3 regions of the Lysinibacillus sp. G1-3 genome follow, and region 1 is predicted to be linked to each of the others. Evidence: predicted binding sites of a transcription regulator. Region 1 holds the regulator's gene; each other region holds the start of a gene.
What was found. Region 1 encodes CtsR, which represses protease genes until heat stress. Its sites were predicted from a motif close to ATGGTCAATAAAGGTCAAACA; they were not measured.

Region 2: a site for CtsR is predicted at 2,198-2,218, ahead of clpP (ATP-dependent Clp endopeptidase proteolytic subunit ClpP). Genes of this name have one in related genera too.
Region 3: a site for CtsR is predicted at 1,449-1,469, ahead of ACVYAD_RS08935 (ATP-dependent Clp protease ATP-binding subunit). Genes of this name have one in related genera too.

What each region holds. Positions count from the first base shown of each region.
Region 1 covers NZ_JBWHYQ010000010.1:62,820-67,623, forward strand. Annotated here, with positions in the region: gene ACVYAD_RS12175 (ATP-dependent Clp protease ATP-binding subunit) at 1-885, opposite strand, end outside; gene ACVYAD_RS12180 (protein arginine kinase) at 875-1,984, opposite strand; gene ACVYAD_RS12185 (UvrB/UvrC motif-containing protein) at 1,981-2,529, opposite strand; gene ACVYAD_RS12190 (CtsR family transcriptional regulator) at 2,544-3,014, opposite strand; gene ACVYAD_RS12195 (DUF4870 domain-containing protein) at 3,218-3,523, opposite strand; gene ACVYAD_RS12200 (class I SAM-dependent methyltransferase) at 3,646-4,329, shown strand; gene corA (magnesium/cobalt transporter CorA) at 4,394-4,804, shown strand, end outside.
Region 2 covers NZ_JBWHYQ010000017.1:4,116-8,919, reverse strand. Annotated here, with positions in the region: gene whiA (DNA-binding protein WhiA) at 1-635, shown strand, start outside; gene ACVYAD_RS17940 (HPr family phosphocarrier protein) at 731-988, shown strand; gene ACVYAD_RS17935 (hypothetical protein) at 1,268-1,561, shown strand; gene clpP (ATP-dependent Clp endopeptidase proteolytic subunit ClpP) at 1,523-2,113, opposite strand; tRNA gene ACVYAD_RS17925 (tRNA-Arg) at 2,553-2,627, shown strand; gene ACVYAD_RS17920 (spore coat protein) at 3,058-3,672, opposite strand; gene ACVYAD_RS17915 (LemA family protein) at 3,886-4,467, shown strand; gene ACVYAD_RS17910 (TPM domain-containing protein) at 4,467-4,804, shown strand, end outside.
Region 3 covers NZ_JBWHYQ010000007.1:120,019-124,822, forward strand. Annotated here, with positions in the region: gene ACVYAD_RS08930 (Crp/Fnr family transcriptional regulator) at 578-1,264, opposite strand; gene ACVYAD_RS08935 (ATP-dependent Clp protease ATP-binding subunit) at 1,533-3,659, shown strand; gene ACVYAD_RS08940 (YjzD family protein) at 3,709-3,903, opposite strand.

The sequences.
Region 1 (4,804 bases):
GATGGCACCTTCTGCACCACCAGCCCCGATTAATGTGTGCAATTCATCGATAAATAAAATGACATTACCAGCTTGGCGAATTTCATCCATCACTTTTTTCAAGCGATCTTCAAATTCACCGCGATATTTTGTTCCAGCAACAACCGTCCCCATATCAAGTGTCATGACACGTTTATCACGAAGAATTTCTGGCACTTCATTATTAATAATTTGCTGTGCTAAGCCTTCAGCGATAGCTGTTTTACCGACACCTGGCTCACCAATCAATACAGGGTTATTTTTTGTACGGCGAGAGAGTACCTCGATAACACGTGTAATCTCCTTGCTTCGACCAATAACCGGATCTAGAGTACCTTCACGAGCAATTTGTGTTAAATCACGCGCAAGGCTATCTAATGTAGGTGTATTGGCAGCCTGTGCAGCTTGTTGACCAGATTGAGCATTGTCATTATTGCCTAATAACAATAGTACTTGCTGACGAGCCTTATTCAATCCGACACCAGCGTTATTTAATACACGAGCCGCTATCCCTTCACCTTCACGAATAAGCGCCAATAGTAAATGCTCTGTTCCAATATAGGAATGGCCTAATTTACGTGATTCATCGACTGATAGCTCTATTACTTTTTTAGCTCGAGGTGTGTAGTGGACAATTGGGCCAACATCCTCTTTCCCCTTCCCTACAAGCTCTTCAATACCCGCTTCAATCATTTGAGGGCTAATATCAATGGCTTCTAATGCTTTTGCAGCAATACCGCCACCTTCGCGGATAAGCCCTAATAGAATATGCTCTGTTCCAATTGATTCGTGCTTCCAACGAATCGCCTCTTCTTGTGCAAGCTGTAATACTTTTTGCGCGCGTTGTGTAAAACGATTAAACATCAAATGAATCCTCTCCTTTTCCCCGAATAATAGGCTTACTCATACTTTCTTGAGATAGTGCCTCACGAAGCATTTCAGCTCGTACGCGATCTCGCTCAGCAGGCGGCAAAACGTCGCCTGCATAATTCTGTAAAAAACCAGGTTGCATACTGACTACACATTCGTTTAATTTGGTCGCTTTAATACCTTCAATTAACTGTAAATCTACTCCTAAACGAACATTGGATAGACAGGTAGCAGCTTCCTCACTCGTTAAAACCCGAGCATATGTTAACGTACCTAAAGCACGGTACACACGATCTTCTAGGGCAAGCTCTGCTTTTTCCATTAACTTGCCTCTTGCATGTCGTTCTTTTTGAATTATTTTTTCAGCAACACTTTGGATGTCCGCTAAAATGTCATCCTCTGTTTTTCCTAGTGTAATCTGATTTGACACTTGGTAAACATTACCTATATTTTCGCTACCTTCCCCATATATTCCTCTTACCGTCATTCCTAATCGTGTCATTGCATTAATGATTTGATTCATCTGACCCGTAAGTGTAAGGGCTGGCAGGTGCATCATAACAGATGCTCGTAAACCAGTACCAATATTTGTTGGGCAACTTGTTAAATAACCAAATGTATCTCGGAATGCATAAGGCAGAGCTTTCTCTAAGGTACGATCAATTTTATTGGCCTGCTCGTATGCCTTTTGAAGTTGAAAACTCGCTGTCATACATTGAATGCGTAAATGGTCTTCTTCGTTCACCATAATGCTAATTGATTCGTCATCCGATAAGAGCATGGAACCAACTTGCTCTTTTTTTGCAAGCTGAGGACTAATTAAATGTTTTTCTACAAGTATTTGACGTTGTAAAAGTGTTAAATCCTTAATAGCAAAATATGAAAAATTTTCTTGAAGTTCTGTACTGTCCTTTATTGCATGTGTAACTGCCCGTTCTACATGTAATGCTTCATCCTCTGTAAAGGATAACGGAAAACGATATCCATCTAAATTTCGAGCAAGGCGGATGCGTGTACTAATGACAATATCTGAATAATCGTCCTCCACACTCATCCATGTTGGTGTAGCACGCTCTAAAAACGATTCAATCATCACGACACATCACCACCTTCAAATTGTACCTGTTTCTCAAGTTCCTTCACTTCATCACGAAGCTTTGCTGCCTCTTCAAAATGTTCTTTATCTACAGCCATCTTCATACGTTTACGAATATCCTCAATTTGCTTTTTGATGACATAAACATTGCTTCGAGCGCCGGGCATTTTCCCTATATGTTGAGGTCCAGCCTGTATACGATTAAAGAGCTTCGGTAAGTGCTCACTAAAGGTATCATAGCAGCTAGGGCATCCAAATTTACCTTCTTTTAAAAACCGTTTATACGTAAATCCACATTGTGGACATGTTTGCGGTTGCGGTGGTGCTTGCTGCTTTTCACCCACTTTTTGTTGCTGCCATGTAGGTGAGCCAAACCAATTGGATAATAGCTGTTGAATAGATACTGGCTCTTGCTTAAATTCAGCATGAAATGGATGGAACTGCGAGGCGCAGACGTCACAATAATGGTGCTCCACCTTTTGACCACTTTGAACTTGTGTTACAGTAACCGTCGCATTACGCTGCTTACAATGTTCGCAAATCATTTCCATCACCTCTTTTATTTTTGCTGTTCATATTTAATCGTTGTTAGCATCGCTCGTAAAATTTTTGCTCGAATATGATCCCGTAACGGGAGTTGCAAATCAATAGTTGAGCGATCAACTGCTGCTAATATTATGTTCGCTTCTCGCCTTGAAATTACCTGCTCATCAATTAGTCGATAAACTAAATCTTCTGCCATTATTTGCGATGCCCCACCTTCAATTTGCCTGAGGACATCCTCGATTAGATCAATTTGTGAATTCGCGCGGACACGTAAAATTCGAATGTATCCACCACCACCACGTTTGCTTTCAACAAGGTAACCTCGTTCGGCGGTAAATCTTGTATTAATTACATAATTTATTTGTGAGGGCACGCACTGAAATTTATCTGCAATTTCACTACGTTTTATTTCAATATGCCCTTCTCCACCTAATTCAAGTACTTGCTTTAAGTAGCCTTCTATGATGTCTGATATATTACGCATTTTAGGAATACACCTCGCTTACTACACTGACTTTGACTATCTTTGACTTTCTTTGAGTATATTATACAAAACGCTTGAAAATAATTGCAATTATTTCGCACACAGAAAAAAAATCCGCCGAGTGCTTTAGCTATAAGATACCCTTATTGGCAAAAGAAAAAACGCAAGCATATGCAACTAGCATATACTTGCGTCTATAAAAATTATACCCAGCGACCAACAATTGGATAGCGCCAAGACTCATCAGATAGAGCCTTCACAATACCGATAATTGGCGCGATAAAATACATAATCCCAAAAACAATTAAGAACGGTATACCAATGAGTAGGAAGCTAAAAATACCAGAAATTGTAAGTAAAACTATCATCACTACTTGGAACAGCAAGGCTTGCACAGAAATGCTCTTTACCTCTTCCTCCGAACTAATTAAGAAAAATATAATAGGTACTAACCATGGCGCAAAAAATGCACTTGCGTGTATGATTACCTTAGACCATTTAGTTTCCATTTATATCAACCCTTCCATATAATTTTTTTATTTTATGTACTATTTTTTACGGAAATACACCTTAAATAGTTTCAATTTTAAATTGGATTTATAAAATTTTTTTGAAAGGCATGTGATACTCGATGGAATTTAATAACACACTTGCAAATGAATATGAAAAAGGTATTCGTCGCACGCTACCTAGCTACGATGCAATGCTACGTTTAACACAAACCTTTTATCAATTTGCATTACCTGAAAACGCTGAATTTTTAGTAGTTGGCTCCGGAAGCGGTAATGAAATTTTACAGCTCGCCGAGAAAAGACCCCATTGGTCATTTGTTGGCATCGATCCATCAGAAGCGATGCTACAAATTGCTGGCGAACGTTTAAAGTCTCTACCTAATAATATTTCTTTATATCAAGGAACTATACTGGATACTAAGCTACCTTCAGTAAAATTTGATGCGGCAAGCTGTGTACTAGTGCTTCACTTTATACAAGATGATCAAGAGAAGCTTGCAACATTAAAAAAAATAGCCAATAATTTAAAGCCTGGTGCTCCATTTGTGCTCGTCTCAAAATACGGGCAGCCGGGTACTTTAGAAACCGAGCTACAATTTGATTTATGGCGCGCTTATTGGCTACAGCATACAAAGCTATCACCATCAGACGTAGCGGAAATGGAGAAATCCATCCGTTCTCTTTCATTTATGTGTGAAGAGGACATATTAGCACTATTACAGCAGGCAGGCTTTACAAAACCATCTAGATTCTTTGCCACTACTTTATTTGGTGGTTGGATATGTTATAAAGAAAGCGTCTAAAATTATTCCTTGTGAAGATCAATACACCTGTTAGGATAGAATTAAAAGAATTGAGGTGAATGCTGTGATACGCACTATTGGAATTACAAAAGATCAAAAACTTATAAAGGACTTTCCGCTTGAAGATATACACAAAAACGAATTTGAATGGTACTGGGTCGATTTTAATTGTCCGACCGATGAGGAAGAACTATTGTTAGATTCGTTTTTCCATTTCCATCCACTCGCTATAGAAGATTGTTTAATGCGTTTACAGCGGCCAAAGCTCGATTTTTATGATGATTTCCATTTCTTTGTTATTCAAAGGATGAACGAAGAATTAACAGCTGAGGAAGTAAATATTTTTGTTTCTAATAAATTTATTGTTACGTTCCACAAAAATGTAGCACCGGAAATAGATCGAGTACAAATGATGTTAGAAAAACAGCCAAAGAATTGGGAACGTGGCACAGTATATTTAACGTACCAGGTAATC
Region 2 (4,804 bases), on a different contig from region 1:
ACGACTTTCAATTTAATCATACTATTTCTCGGGAGCTCATTAAAAAGGGTGGCCAAAAAAGAGCATATTTACGAGGAGCATTTTTAGCTGGAGGTTCGGTCAACAATCCAGAAACATCAGCCTACCATTTAGAAATTTATTCATTATATAAAGAACATGGCGAGGCTTTAATGGATTTGATGAATGAATTTGAGCTAAATGCAAAAACAATTGAACGAAAAAAAGGCTTTGTAACTTATTTAAAAGAAGCTGAAAAAATTTCCGATTTCCTTAATATTGTTGGAGCTCATCAAGCAATGATGAAGTTCGAAGACGTCCGCATATTACGAGATATGAGAAATAGTGTTAATCGCATTGTTAACTGTGAAACAGCGAACTTAAATAAAACAATAGGTGCCGCATTACGTCAAGTAGAGAACATCCGATTTATTGAAAATTCAATAGGTCTCGATCAATTACCAGAAAAACTTCGTGAAATAGCGCGATTACGAGTAGAATATCAAGATGTAACACTGAAAGAACTTGGTGAAATGGTATCAAGTGGAACGGTTAGTAAATCAGGTGTCAATCATCGATTACGTAAAATTGATGAGATTGCCGATGCATTAAGAAGTGGCGAAAAAATTGGTGGCTAAATTTTCATACTTTTCAGGTACGTGTTGTTCTTTTGCTAGTAAGTAAGGTAAGATAAAAATAATAAGATGAACGGTAGTAAAGGGGAGTTTTAAGAATGACCGAGAGAAGAGTCCATGTAAAATTAAAATTAGGACTACAAGCTAGACAAGCAGCGCTATTTGTACAAGAAGCAAATCGCTTTAGCGCAGATATCTTTCTTGAGAAAGACGAGAAAAAAGTAAATGCTAAATCCATTATGGGTGTTATGAGCTTAGCCATTGCAAAAGGAACAGAAGTTGTCCTTAGCGGTGATGGTAACGATGCTGAGCAAGCGGTTACAGCATTAGCAGCTCTAATTGAAAAAGAAGATTAATAAAACGCATAATGCAGAAACTGTCCAAGAGGTAAAACTTACATATTGGGCAGTTTTTTTGCGCTTTCATATTGAAAAAGTAAGTCCTATTTTTGTTGGATATTTGTACAACTTAAAATGAAGGCCAATGTTATCCTGTATCGATCGTCGACGGGAGGGATAGGAAGATTGAAGTGATAGGGAGTAGAGTCGAAGTCGAAGCGATGGGAGAAAGGGTGAAGTGGCGGAAAGAAAAGATAAGGCGACGGAAAGAAGAGGCTGACGGATGGAAAGTGCGGGGTGACGGAAAGAAAGGGTAAAGCGACGGATGGAAAAGCTGAAGTGACGGAAAGCAATACCGAAGCGACGGATAGAAAGGTCAAAGCGACGGAAGAAAAGACCGCGACGGATAGAAGTACTGAAGTCGTGGATAGAAACGACAAAATCGTGGATAGAAGATCCAAAGCGACGGAAAGAAGACCGAATCAGGGTAGACCCATCAAAGCAAACAAAAAAGACATCTCAGGAATAAACCTTAGATGCCTTTCGTCTTTTTTATTTACGGTCGTTGCGATCCATAATTTGGTCGATTAAGCCGTACTCTTTTGCGCGCTCAGCAGTCATGAAGTTATCGCGGTCTGTATCTCTTGCAATGACTTCAAGTGGTTGACCTGTACGTTCTGATAAAATACCGTTTAATTTTTCACGTAAGAATAAAATACGTTTTGCAGCGATTTCGATTTCAGTTGCCTGACCTTGTGCACCGCCTAGTGGTTGGTGAATCATTACTTCAGCATTCGGTAATGCGAAACGTTTGCCTGGTTCACCAGCTGCAAGTAGGAAAGCACCCATAGATGCAGCCATACCGATACAAATTGTTTGTACTTGTGGCTTGATAATTTGCATTGTGTCATAAATTGCCATGCCGGCAGTAATTGATCCACCTGGTGAGTTAATATAAAGAAAGATATCTTTATCTGGATCTTCTGCTTGTAGGAATAGGAGTTGAGCAACAATTGAGTTAGCAACGTTGTCGTCAATTGCACTTCCTAATAGGATAATACGGTCTTTTAGTAGTCGTGAATAGATGTCGTACGCACGTTCACCACGACTTGTTTGTTCAATAACTGTAGGAATTAAATTCATGTTAAATCCTCCTTAGAAAACTAAATTCGAATACTTTTGCTGAAAACTTCCATCGTATTCAGCTGTATCCTTATCATACACATTATAGTCAGGGAAGGTCAAATATTAACCCTGTTAAAGTGAAATAAATTAAAATAATTTTACCTTTACGTAGATAAATGATGCGCCTGAAGCCCGTACATTAAATTCCTTTCTAATGCGTGACGTACATTGGTGGCTACATTTTATTTACTAGGTATTTTGACACTTACTGTATGAAGATAAAAAAAGTTTAAATGTTTTACATTCTATAGTTGAATTATGAGCAATACGTTTGTATAATGAATAAGGTCATAAGTTAAAGTACAGTACACTATTTTGTCAGGTATGCTTCAAATGAGGATTATCTACATCATGCTTTTTGTTAAGCCTAGTGGGTACTTTTTTTTTGTGCTCAATTGCCCTCGTGGTGTAATGGATAACACGTAAGATTCCGGTTCTTGCACTGGGGGTTCGATTCCCTCCGAGGGCGCCATTTTACTGATTATTTAATATATTTTTATAACTCGAATTCTCCTAATAAGTAGTTTAGCAGCCTGCTTAGAGGAGAAAGAGAGGGAAATTAATGGGAATATTACCTAGTAGGCATTATTCCCGTATCTGTTCCTTTCAAACCTTCAAAAAAGCAACAACTCCAAATTATTTTTTAGTGAACATACTGTACGTGAAGACTAGTTATACTAGTCGAAAAAAAGAATCCTATCTGAGGGGATTCTTTTTTTTTGCAAAAAAGTAACATGTGCAATGGGTTTTGACCGTGGAGTTAGAGATCGTGTTGGCTAGTGGTTGAAGAGAGAAGCTTTTTGTAGTCCGCAAAACGAGCGAGGAAAATTTATAGTTCATTAAATAAGAGCAGCCCCTTGTGATGATACATCACATATGGGGCTGCTCTTGTTTTTTTATTATTAATGTAGGGGATTTGTTGTTGTGTCGAACGAATTAAGCATCGTGTGCATATCTTGTTGAGAATATTGTGGTACTTGATAGTAGCCATGCATATTTTGGTAAATAGATAATTCGTATGCCATTTCAATGCAGTTGGGAATACTATCAGCGACAACTCGTCGAACTACAGGGTTTGTAGTTTCAGTTGCGGCAGCAGTCATACATTTTGCTGCCCCTTTTTGAGCACCTAATAGGAAGCCAGAAATTGCTTCGTCGTTGAGCTCGCTTGCATTTTGCATAGGCTTTTTAGGTTGGCCAGGATTTAATCCATATTTAAAATCATTTCCTGTCTCCATTTGATAGCGTCCTGTAGGTACAGTAGGATCATGCCCTGTTTTAAATGATTCCACAATTGTGTTATACATACCTAATGTGAAATTATATTGGCGATCCAAAATGCTAAGTAACTCCGGATCCTTAACATGTTGACGTAAAAAGATGGATTGATTCATTCCAGCAATGATTTCGCCAATTGTTTCATGCATGTCCATTACCTCATGTCCACCATGATTTAGGCTTTGTTGCTGGTTGAATGATGTTTGGTTTGATGATTCATTTTGAAACGATTGTGTCAAAAAAAGCGCCTCCTATATATCATAGTTTTGTTACATATTAAGTATGGCACGTTAGACAAATTTCATACGGTATTGATGCGTTTGCTTATATGTAGAATAGAGATGTTTTTTTTGTTGCACATTAGTGGTAATGAAAAGAATGGCTCATCATCAAAATAAATAGTATTTCTGATTTTGAATGATAGCTAAAAGAAAGCGAAGGTGGTTTTAAAGTTGAAAAAAATATTTGGACCTATCGGAATTATCGTTATTATTTTAGTTGTAATGTCCTTACTATTTATACCAAAATACAATAGCCTTGTAACGGCCGAGGAAGGCGTTGATTCGAAATGGGCTCAGGTTGAAAATCAGTTACAACGTCGCTTCGATTTGATTCCGAACTTAGTAGAATCTGTAAAAGGATATGCCAACCATGAAAAAGAGGTTATCGCTAGCATTACAGACGCACGTGCACAAATGGGAAATGCTCAAAGTCCAAAGGAGCAAGCGGTTGCCAATGATGCATTGAATGGAGCACTTAGTCGATTGCTAGTAGTTGTAGAAAATTATCCGAATTTAAAGGCAGATGCAAACTTCCGTCAATTAATGGATGAATTAGCGGGGACTGAAAACCGTTTAGCTGTTGCCCGAGAAGATTATAACAATGAAGTGCAGGCTTTTAATAAAACAGTCAAACGTTTCCCAGGCAATTTAATTGCTGGGATGTTTGGTTTTGAACAGAAGGAATACTTTAAAGCTGCTGCCGGTGCTGAAAAGGCACCATCTATAGATTTTAGCGGTTCAGGTAAACAGTAATGAAACGGTTGATGGCCCAACTTGCTATTGTTGGCTTCATATTTAGTTTATCTATTAGAACATCAGATGCCGCAATGCCAACGCCGATGGCAAATACGTATATTCATGATTTTGCAAATGTTTTATCTGCCTCTCTGGAGGAAGAACTCAATCGTTACTCAGAGCAGCTAGATAAAGGTACAGGTGCTGAAATTATGGTCGTAACAGTAGATAATATTAATGGCCAAGAACCAAAAATGTATGCTACAAAAATGATTCGCTCTTGGGGTATTGGTGATGCCCAAAAAAATAATGGTGTGTTAATTTTAGCAACGTTTGGGCAGGGGAAAGGCAATAA
Region 3 (4,804 bases), on a different contig from region 1:
AGTTCCTCTATTGCTGATCCCCAAGGAGTCGCCCAGTCTCCACTCCAATCAATTGATTCACATAGCATACGTTTTAACAAAATGATTCCAACTTTTTAGTTTTATCGAAACACTTTCTGGAATTATCGCCAAACTTTTAAATTTTATCGATAAACTTTCACTTTTCATCACCCTTCTATTCATTTTTATCGACATCCAGCTTCCAATGAACAAAAACACTACTTTAGCAAAAGGGTTTGTCTGCGGAAAACGAAGATATACAATCGCGTTATTGCTATAAGTTGTTCAATTATGATGCGTCGTCATAGTGTCCAATTTTGAAATACATATAAAATTTATAAAAGTTCTACGCTATCGCTGATTGGAGTGGAAGGCTACTCGACTCCCGTGGAAAAGCGAGACAGGCGAGACCCTGGACTGAGCGGAGCGAAGGAAGCGGCTCGACGCTCGCCCACAGGAAAGCGAGTAGCCTGGAGCGGAAATCAACCCCTAGCTTTGCAAAAGAGCCATAATTATTTCAATAGAACACAGAATCCCCGCTTATAACTCATAAGCGGGGATTTCGTATGTAAGTGTATTAATCAATACGACATATTTGTAACGGGCAATTTTCACAGGCGATTTCATCCTTTAAAAATTGTAGATCGTGAATGGTTATATAACCTTTTTCAAAAGATATAATATTGTGCTTCTTTAAGTCATTCAGCATGCGATTAATCATCTCTCGACTCGTCGCACATAAATTAGCGATCTCTGTATGTGTTAACGGAAAGTCAATATAAATAGTGTCATTTTCTAACGGCTTCCCATAAGTATTGGAAAGACGGATAAGCGTTGAAAATAAAGCGCCCTTTTTCCCATTTAAAATCAAATCACGCAAACGGCTTTGATGCTTTAAATTTTCTGTTTGCAACCACTTCATATATTCCACCATTAAAATAGGTTGTTCCACTAGTAAAAGTTCTAATGTTTCGAGGCTAAGAACATATAAACTGGAGGGCTCTAGTACTTTAGCGGTCATCGAATTATACGTAAAGTTGCAAAATAATGAGCTTTCTCCAATGATGCTATCTGGACCACAAATACGAATGGTTAATTCCTTCCCATTCTCCGTTTCCTGACTAATCGAGATAGCTCCTGTTTTTATATAATAAATTTCTTTCGCACGTTCGCCCTCTAAAAAGATTTTACTATCCTTATTCACTTTAATAAAAACACCGTGCTTTTGAAAAAGATCGTGAAATTTCTCTTGTATATTATCCATAATAGTCATTTCTTTAACACATCTCTTTCTTTTTTGTAAAAATTGTTTAATTATTACAAAATTAGGTGAGCAATTTACTAAATTTAAGAAATACAATTTCATTATAACGTAATTTTCCAGTAATAAGTGAAGAATTTTTAGGGCTAATTCTTTGCTCTGATTTGTCGAGTGTTGTAAAATAAAGTTAGTCAAAAAAGGTCAAACATTTTCTGTGAAATAGAATGGCAAACGGGATTCCGCTTAACATTATTAAAAAGGAGTGCTAAATATGCAATTTCAACAAACAAATGACAAAAAACCATTAGAACAATTTGGACGTAATTTAATAGAAGAAGTTAAAAACGGTAAAATGGATCCGGTTATCGGTCGTGACGAAGAAATTCGTAATGTCATTCGTATTTTAACACGCAAAACGAAAAATAATCCTGTCTTAATAGGGGAGCCTGGGGTTGGTAAAACAGCTATTGTAGAAGGGTTAGCTCAACGTATAGTAAAGGGCGATGTTCCTGAGGGGTTAAAAGATTGCGTACTGTATGAGTTGGATATGAGTGCTTTAATAGCTGGTGCTAGTTATCGCGGCCAATTTGAAGAGCGCTTGAAAGGTGTATTAAAAGAAGTAAAAGAATCAGAGGGACGTATCATTTTATTTATCGATGAAATTCATACAATTGTTGGTGCGGGTAAAACGGATGGTGCAATGGATGCTGGGAATATGCTAAAACCAATGCTTGCACGAGGTGAGCTACATTGTATCGGGGCTACAACATTAGATGAATACCGTATGTATATTGAAAAAGATCCTGCTTTAGAGCGTCGTTTCCAGCAGGTGCTTGTACGAGAGCCGTCTATTGAAGATACAGTTTCCATTTTACGAGGCTTGAAAGAGCGCTTTGAGTTGCATCATGCGGTACGTATTCATGACCGTGCGATCGTAGCGGCAGCGGGGCTTTCAAATCGCTATATTACAGAGCGTTTCTTACCAGATAAGGCAATCGATTTAATCGATGAAGCATGTGCGATGATTCGAACAGAAATTGATTCCATGCCACAGGAATTGGATGCGGTAACGCGCCGTATTATGCAACTTGAAATTGAGGAGCAAGCATTGCGTAATGAAAAAGACGAGGCGAGTAAAAAACGTCTAGAGCAACTCAGTGAGGAATTAACAAAGCTCAAAGAATCCTCTGAGGGCATGCGTAAACAATGGGAAACCGAAAAAGAAGCGTTACACGGCATTCAGAAAAAACGTGAAAAACTTGATAAATACCGCCGTGACTTAGATGAAGCAGAAAGTAAATATGATTTAAATAAAGCAGCTGAACTACGTCATGGGAAAATTCCTACACTTGAAAAGGACATTCAAGAGATGGAAAAACAATTAGAAAATGGTACGGAATCACGTATTTTGCGTGAAGAGGTAACAGCTGATGAAATTGCATCAATCGTTTCGCGCTGGACAGGAATACCAGTGACGAAATTAGTAGAAGGTGAGCGAGAAAAATTATTGCGCTTAAAAGATACTTTGCATGAGCGTGTAATCGGACAAGATAATGCAGTACAACTTGTTACAGAAGCGGTATGGCGTGCTCGAGCAGGTATAAAAGATCCGCATCGACCAATTGGTAGCTTTTTATTCCTAGGACCAACGGGTGTTGGTAAAACAGAGCTTGCGAAGGCACTAGCGGCACAATTGTTTGATTCTGAGGATCATTTTATTCGCATTGATATGAGTGAATATATGGAGAAACATAGTGTATCGCGTCTTGTAGGGGCACCTCCAGGCTATGTTGGCTATGAGGAAGGTGGGCAATTAACAGAAGCTGTTCGCCGAAATCCGTATTCAGTTGTATTATTAGATGAAATTGAAAAGGCCCATCCGGATGTCGCAAATATTTTACTACAAATTTTAGATGATGGTCGCATTACTGATAGCCAGGGGCGTATGGTTAACTTTACGAACACAGTGGTCATTTTAACTTCTAACATTGGCTCAAGCTATTTAATGGAAGCAAAAGAAGACGATGTTGCTGTTGAGGATTTAGTGATGGCTGCACTGCGTCAACATTTTAAACCAGAGCTGTTAAATCGTATGGATGATATTATTATGTTCCATGCACTATCAGATGAGCATTTTACAGCCATTGCATGGAAATATATCGAACAGCTTGTCAAACGAGTTGCAGAGCAAGACATTACTTTACAAGTAGAACAAAATGTAGTTGATTGGGTTGTAGAACAAGGAGCAGATGCTCAGTTCGGCGCAAGACCATTAAAACGCTTCGTACAACGATATATTGAAACTGCGGTTGCAAAAGAATTGCTTCGAGGTGAAGTATTACCAGGAGAAACATTACACATTAAAATGCATGATGGTCAATGTGTCGTTGAAAAATAACAAAAAAAACCTGTTCCGCATTAAGCGAAACAGGTTTTTTCTAGTTGAATTAATGATTGTCTGCTGCTTCTGGAGTTGACTCGTTTGGAATAATTGCACCGATAATGAAAACAAGAATTGTAAATACAACTGATGTAACAATAGCAGTATCGATATCAAATTCTGCACCAAGTACAGAGCCTACTACGTAGTTTAACATTGAAACTAGTAGGAATGACCATATGAATGTTACGATATATCGCATTAATTTCACCTCAACCGAACTTTTTTATATCATAAGATTTTACTACATATTCATTATCATATCATAACATAAATCGAAAAAAAAAGAACCTTTTCTGTGAAACATGGCGAATTTGTCACAACAACAACATTTTTTTTATTTTTAATGCAATTTCAATACATCACTGAAATTCAAAGACGTCACAAATGCTTGTGTGTCGTAGCGTGTAGAAGTGTTTCAAGCCCCGTCAAAGCATTAAATTTAATTCATCTTGCACCTGTTCTTCATTATGAGTTTGAAGAGTTATTTTAGGCAATTCAGGTGTGGCTTTTTATATGTCTTGGAGGTGATGGGAATAAATAGAAATATAAAAAGAGGGTTTTTTAAAAGAAATTATTAAAGACGTTAAAAGGCAACAAATGTTTTAGATCTAAGTTATTTCATTCCGAAGTAGCTTATGGGGGTCATCTGTGCGTTGTTCATATTTAATTTGAAACTTTTTTACGTATCATACGTATTATAACTAGACAGTTCGAATTGATAAAAAAGGGAGAAATGAATTTTTGAACTATTGAATGAAACGATTACTTTTTGTGGTTTACTTGATTACCATTGCGGATGCGTATTACTCAACGTTGTTTATTGAACCAAAAACACCACCGCAACACCAGACGATTAAAGCATCAGTGATTACGTTGACACAACTACGGTAGCAAACCTAACAAAAAGAAACGTACAACAAGTCGTTTGAAACCTTCTGTACTGCAACTCATCAAGCGATTTCTTCAGAGCATTAAGTGTTCCAAAGAGAACAAGATCCTTAACGACTTATTAGAGAATAGATTGGAAGTACGCAGATTCATGCGAGAGCCACCCTTCATCTTTTTGCGATATCGACTTTTACGTTGTTGATAATATTTGT